One region of the uncultured Planococcus sp. genome, then DNA from elsewhere that is predicted to be linked to it. Evidence: riboswitches for the same ligand, from Rfam matches in the RefSeq annotation. Region 1 holds a riboswitch; each other region holds the start of a gene.
What was found. A riboswitch is a leader RNA that binds a small molecule or an ion and turns the genes downstream of it on or off. The one in region 1 is predicted to bind S-adenosylmethionine.
Positions count from the first base shown of each region.

Region 2: it holds a riboswitch for S-adenosylmethionine, as region 1 does, so the genes downstream of both, Q0785_RS06055 (methionine biosynthesis PLP-dependent protein) here and Q0785_RS02585 (bifunctional homocysteine S-methyltransferase/methylenetetrahydrofolate reductase) in region 1, are expected to answer to the same signal.
Region 3: it holds a riboswitch for S-adenosylmethionine, as region 1 does, so the genes downstream of both, Q0785_RS13765 (sulfite oxidase-like oxidoreductase) here and Q0785_RS02585 (bifunctional homocysteine S-methyltransferase/methylenetetrahydrofolate reductase) in region 1, are expected to answer to the same signal.

Region 1 is NZ_CANMXD010000002.1:38,913-41,175, forward strand. Features, by position in the region: gene Q0785_RS02580 (DUF6544 family protein) at 1-725, shown strand, start outside; SAM riboswitch class I at 992-1,096, shown strand; gene Q0785_RS02585 (bifunctional homocysteine S-methyltransferase/methylenetetrahydrofolate reductase) at 1,169-2,263, shown strand, end outside.
Region 2 is NZ_CANMXD010000003.1:294,635-296,897, reverse strand. Features, by position in the region: gene Q0785_RS06055 (methionine biosynthesis PLP-dependent protein) at 1-949, opposite strand, end outside; SAM riboswitch class I at 1,025-1,128, opposite strand; gene Q0785_RS06050 (antibiotic biosynthesis monooxygenase family protein) at 1,371-1,676, shown strand; gene Q0785_RS06045 (hypothetical protein) at 1,673-2,026, shown strand; gene Q0785_RS06040 (cobalamin-dependent protein) at 2,043-2,263, shown strand, end outside.
Region 3 is NZ_CANMXD010000009.1:61,988-64,250, forward strand. Features, by position in the region: gene modB (molybdate ABC transporter permease subunit) at 1-143, opposite strand, end outside; gene modA (molybdate ABC transporter substrate-binding protein) at 140-913, opposite strand; SAM riboswitch class I at 1,140-1,251, shown strand; gene Q0785_RS13765 (sulfite oxidase-like oxidoreductase) at 1,332-1,994, shown strand.

The sequences.
Region 1 (2,263 bases):
TAGAATCCGGCTTTGCGGCTCGGAACATACTTACAGCGGAAATGACTGGATCACTTCCATCGCCTGTCCAGAATTGGCTTAAAGCAATTGGGGCGGTCGGCCATGAAAAAATCGATTCCGTGAAGCTCAAACAATCGGGAATGATGAAATTGAAACCCGAACAGAAAACGTGGACCGCTTCCGAAGCGGAACAAATCAGCTTCACGGATCCGCCTGCTTTTCATTGGTCAGTGAAGATGAAAATGAGGAAAGGCCTGACGGTGACGGGTAAAGACAGCTTTCAGGAAGGCAAGGCGGATATGCGCATCAAACTTGCCGGCATTCTGCCGATTTCCAGATCAGACGACAATGAAAAGACGAATGAGTCGGCTCTGCAGCGCTACTTGATGGAGCTGGCCTGGTATCCGTCGGCGGCGCTCAGTCTGTTCATTTCCTGGCAGGAAGTGGATGCATATTCCGCAACGGCGACCATGAATTATGGCGTTCTGACCGGTTCCGCGACTTACTTCTTTGATGAGCATTACGAGCTGCTGAAAGTGGAGGCCTGGCGCTATAAAGAAAGTGGAGAAGATGCGCGTCCGCTGCTATGCACAGGGAGCATCAACGAGCACAAACAGGTGGATGGATTGAAGGTGCCGGTGGACATGGAGATCAGCTGGGAGTTGGAAGAAGGAACGTTCGCCTGGTATAAATTTCAGGCGCATGATTTTCAGTTCAATACTTGAAACCGTGAGTGAGGAATCCGAAATGAAAATGCAAACATATTCTAGATCAATGCGAAGAACACGGAAATTCCCCTTCTTTATACAGATCCTAGCCCGGAATTTCGAAGCCTTTTTTTAGGAGAAAATGGTACAGGGAGCTGTTTTTTTCGTTTTATTTAGGGATTGTGAAAAAAATCACAGAAATTTCATTGTTTTTTGACAGATCGCCTTGACCTGCCCATCAGATACAGGTACCATATTTAGAATACTTAAAACAGAATAGTGAATTCTTATCAAGAGAAGTTGAGGGACTGGCCCTATGAAACTTCAGCAACCAGCCGAAAGGTCAGGTGCTAAATCCAGCAGGCAAGTCATTGTCTGGCAGATGAAAAGGAACGAGTTTGATATCGTAAAGCCTTCTTTTTCATGAAGGCTTTTTTTGTATATATGGGAGGTTGAAGAGGATGGGTTTATTAGACGAGTTGAAGACCAGGATTTTGACGGCAGATGGGGCCATGGGAACCTTGCTGTATTCGTACGGCATCGAGTATTGCAACGAGGAACTGAATTTGCAGCGGCCGGAAGTGATTGAGAAGATCCACCTGGATTACATTAAAGCCGGAGCGGATATCATCCAGACCAATACGTACGGAGCGAACGCAGCCAAGCTTGCGCGCTACGGTCTGGAAGAACAGGTCGCGGATATCAATAGAGCCGCAATCGACATCGCCAAACGTGCGGCAGCGCCCGGTGGCCAATTTGTATTCGGGACTATCGGAGGCATCCGTGGAATCCGCAAAAGCGATGCCACATTGCAGGAAATCATTGCGATGGTCGATCAACAGGCCAGCCATTTGCTTGCCGGAAATCCTGATGGCCTATTGCTGGAAACTTATTACGATTTCGAAGAACTCGCGGAAACGGTCAAGCACCTGAAAGGAATCACTGATACACCACTGATTGCCCAAGTTTCCATGCACGACCCGGGGATTCTGCAAAACGGTATGTCTTTGAATGACGCGCTGCATCAACTGGAGGCGCTTGGAGCCGATATTGTCGGCGTCAACTGCCGTCTTGGGCCGCACCATACCATTCAGGCTTTTGATGAAGTCACCTTGCCTGAAAAAGCGTTTCTGTCTGCTTATCCGAATGCCAGCCTGCTGGATGTGGAAGATGGACGGATCGTCTATGAATCGGAAGCGGATTATTTCGGACGGGCTGCTTTGTTATTGAGGGAAGAAGGTGTCCGATTGATCGGCGGCTGCTGCGGCACGACGCCGAAGCATATTGAAGCGGTGAAAAAACACCTAGGCCAATTGCCTCCGATCGTCCATAAGGAAGTCACCGAAAGGAAACCGATTGTCATCCGTGAAGCGGAAGCGTTGGAAGTTAAGCCGCTCCATGAAAAAGCCAAAACGGAACGGACCATCATCGTGGAGTTGGATACACCGCGCCATTTGGATACCACCAAATTCCTGGAGGGCTCTGCCGCTTTGAATGATGCTGGAGTGGACGCCATAACGATGGCGGACAATTCACTGGCATCGCCGCGCATCAGC
Region 2 (2,263 bases), on a different contig from region 1:
TGAAGCTTTCAACTCCACCCAAACTCTCAGCGAAGGTGATGAGTTTGATATTTTCCAGGAAAGGCCCGACCCATTCCTCTTCCTGTAGACGGAACGACAACATGCCGCCTTTTCCGGGATACAGCACATCTGAAATCTCTGCTTGCTGCGACAGGAATTCCGCGATGGCTTTTGCGTTTGCTTCATGCTGTCTCATGCGCAGCGGCAGGGTTTTTAATCCGCGTACCAACAGCCAGGAGTCGAAAGGTGACAATACTGCCCCCACTGAGTTGTGGAAGAATGACAGCCTTTCGCAGATGCTTTCGCCTTTTGCGGCAACCAGTCCGGCAAGCACATCATTGTGTCCGCCGATATATTTCGTAGCGCTATGGATGACGATATCCGCTCCCAGCTCGATTGGCTGCTGGAAGAACGGTGTCAGAAATGTATTGTCGACGATCAATAGAAGATTATGCTTTTTCGCTAATGCTGCATATGCGATCAGATCAATTTCCTGCATAAGCGGATTAGTCGGCGTTTCAATGAAGAGCGCCCGTGTATTCAACGTTATTTTTTGTTCTGTATCCTGAACATCTTTGAATTCAGCGTATTTTGGATGAATATTATAGGCGGATGCGAAATGGTCCAGCAGGCGATAAGTTCCGCCATAAATGTCTTCAGGCACCAATATCTCATCTCCCGGACGGAACAACGACAAAATCAGTTGGATGGCAGCCATTCCAGAGCTGCAGGCAAATGCGGCATCTGCGCCTTCGAGTTCAGCAAAACCTTCTTCAAGAACAGAGCGTGTCGGGTTTTTTGTTCGGGTGTAATCGTAGCCGGTCGATTGTCCAAGTCCCTGATGCTCATAAGCCGTTGATAAGTAGATGGGCGGATTTACCGCTCCTGTAGCAGCGTCGCTGCGATTGCCTAATTGAACCAATAAAGTTTCCAAACTGTGTTTTGTCATTCCACTCATCCTCTCAACAATAAAACAGGGGCTTTTCTTCAAAAAAGAAGAAAGCCCCTGACTGGAAATGCATTCTTCTCATCTGTTAGGCGTAGCCTATTGGAATTAGCACCGTGTCTTCATCAGACTGGTTGCTGAGACTTCACAGGGCCAAATCCCTCCGTCTCTCTAGATAAGAAATATCTTATGAAGTTTATGTTGTTTCTGGTTCGATGTTTCTAATCTTAAATCATTAAGCAATAGAAAGCAAGGATGAAATTTTAAATAGTTGAAATAAAAAGATAATAGATGGGGGACGCAGTACTGACGGCTGCTGAGATGACTTCGCCGAAGTAGCTGTAAAGAACCGCGCTATTCTTTTAATTCGCTTTCCGAAGTGATATACTGATTGAATGAAATTTGTATGCAAAGGGGAAAGCGAATGTATATTGTCACCTCAACAGTGGTTGTTCCGCCTGAAAAAACGCAGGAGGTCATTGGGATATACCAAAAGCGTTCACGCCGTGTGGATCTGGCGGAGGGCTTTCATTTATTCAGACTCATCCAAAACACTAAGAAGAAAAACGAATTGACAGTCCATATGGAATGGCACACGAAAGCTGCCTACATGGCGTGGGTGAAGAGCCAGGAATTCAAAGAAATCCATGATTTGGAAAAGAACTACCCAGATCAGGAACTGGCGAAAATCATTCCCACCGTACGGCAGTACGAAGTGGTGGCCGAATGAATATAGATATCAAAAACAAAATTGCTTCCGAGACAGCTGAAAGTATATATGAAGCATATCCCACGCTGTGGGACCGTTTTGGCGATCGGGGCTTTGAACATACGGAAAAAGATAATCACCACCACCTGGATCACTTAGAGACAGCTTTCTCCTTGAACGACGAAAAGGTATTCATCGATTACACAATCTGGCTGGAAACAGTCCTGACAAGCAGAAATGTAGAAACCGCATTGATTATCGATAATTTTGAACGCTTACTGGAGATTCTTCCGGGGAATATAGATAAGGATGAAGAGATCTTTATGACGGGTTGTTTAACGAATGCCATTGCGGTGTTGAGGCCTTCATAAAGTTAAGGAGGGTGACATGAACAGTAAATCAAAAGAACTGGCCGATCTATTTCTGGCCGGCGATGAAAAGCAGGCCCTGCAATTAGTCCAAACATATTTGGAGAACCATACTAAAGATGAGCTTTACCAATTGGTTCTGACGCCTGCCATGTATTGGATCGGAGAACTCTGGGAAAAAAATATCATTACTGTGGCGGACGAACATTTAGCGACGGCCATCTGCGATTTTGTTGTGTC
Region 3 (2,263 bases), on a different contig from region 1:
AGGGCTTCTACGAGGCTTTTCCCAAAAAAATCACGCCTGTTCATCAAGCGTGCAAGCGCCAGGCTGACCAAAAATACACATAATGTGGAAATGACCGCGACTCTCAGCGATAACCAAAGCGGAGACAAATCATATGGCATCATGGCGTTTTTCCATCTCCCGGCAAAAAGCCGTAGTCTTCAAGAATGGCCTGGCCTGTTGGACCCGTGACAAAATCCAGAAAAGCCGCAGCAGCCTGCTGATTCTCTGACGCGGTTACAACGGCTCCGGGGTAGACGACAGGATCCCGCTGTCCGGGCACCTCAAGCATCGCTGTTATTTCCCGGGAAATAACGGCATCGGAAGAATAGATGATGCCAAGACCTGCATTCCCGCTTTCTACGTAAGTCACCACTTGCCTTGCGTCTTTGGCATAGATCAGACGCCCTTCAAGCGGCTGCCATAACCCTTGGCTTTCCAATGCCTGCCTTGTATACTCTCCAACCGGCACACTATCAGGCTCTCCAACGGCAATGGTTTCTTCTGCATCCATCACTACTTCCTCAAAATCCACCGATTCCGGGAACTCTTCCAAAGAAGCCAGGACCAGCCGATTTTCAGCAAATGGACTGATGCTTACCGATTCTATGAGCTGCTGCGATTCGAGCAGGTCCATATCCTTTACGCTGGCCGATAAAAACAAATCTGCAGGTGCCCCTTGCTCGATTTGGCTTCTCAGCTTGCTGGATGATCCGTAATTGAAGGATAAGTCAATATCCGGTTCCACCTGCTGAAATTCCTCTTCCATCTTTTTCATAACTTCCGTCAGGCTTGAGGCTGCCGAAACCAAAAGCTCACTGTCGTTGCCAGCCGATGTATTGCTGCAGGCGCTCAGCAGGATGGCTATGCTTATAATAGTTATCATTTTTTTCATTAATAAAGACCCCTTATTCGTTTGAAATGCAGCTCACCGGTTCCGGTAAATTCTCCACGTACCTTTAGTATAACGCCAGCTGAAGAGAAGCTAAATAATTTTGCGAATAATCTTGTAAGAAACAGAGCATTTGAGTAAAATAAAGAGAAACTTCAATCAGTAAAGACTTTTTCACTCTTTACTGATGAAAGCTGAACAAATTCAACAAAAAATTAAATATGCTACATCCTTATCAAGAGAGGCAGAGGGAATGGCCCTACGACGCCCGGCAACCGCCAGTTAACTTAACTGGAATGGTGCCAAATCCAGCAGAAGCACGATGTTCTGAAAGATGAGGAAGAGAATTCACCAGCAGACAACCACTCTTCCCTTTTTCAGCGGAAGAGTTTTTTTATTTTAAGGAGTGATATCTATGAAGTTGAGCAAAGCCGAACGAATCAAAAAAACACGGGTACCCGTAGTGGATCCCGCACTGGCTGAACGCCTGCCACCTGGCCAAGTGCTGACCGAGCGCTTTCCGGTCCTGCACGAAGGCGAAGTGCCGGTCTATGATATGGCCACCTGGACCTTGAAGATCTTTGGCCAGGTCGACAAGGAAGTTACACTGCATTACGACGACTTATTGAAATTGCCACAAACGAGGATTACCCGCGACATCCATTGTGTCACGCGCTGGTCACGCTTCGATAATACCTTTACAGGCGTCCGCTTTATCGATCTGATGAAAGAACTGGGCGTAACACCGAAAAGCGGTTATGTGATGCTTCATGGTGATTATGATTACACCACCAATCTTGCGCTGTCCGACCTCGACCGGGAAGACGTGCTGCTTGCCCATTCACTTGACGGCGAACCACTGACGGCCAAACACGGTTATCCGCTGCGTTTCGTGGTGCCTCATCTGTATTTCTGGAAAAGCGTCAAATGGGTCCGCGGCATCGAATTCATCGACAAAAACCAGCCCGGCTTCTGGGAGCAGAACGGCTTCCACATGAACGGCGATCCGTTTCAGGAAGAGCGCTTTTCAGGTGAAGACCTGGAGATTCCAGAGGATGAATGGGAGAAAAAGGATTTTGACTGACTCTGTTCAGTCTTATGATTCCAAGACAATTGAACTGTCACTTTAAGAGATAATTTGCATCAATTCCAAACTTTGTTTTGCGTATTATTTCAAAGAACCCATCAACCTTTTATGCGAAGGTTGATGGGTTCTTTAGATTATCTATAAAATTTATGGCCGCTTACGATAAACCCACATACGTAAACCCTTTGCTACATTCCCGAAAAAAGTTAGCCCATCAGAGCCGGCTTTTTTATTTAGAATTTTAATTGTTCGCAAAATAAGTATTT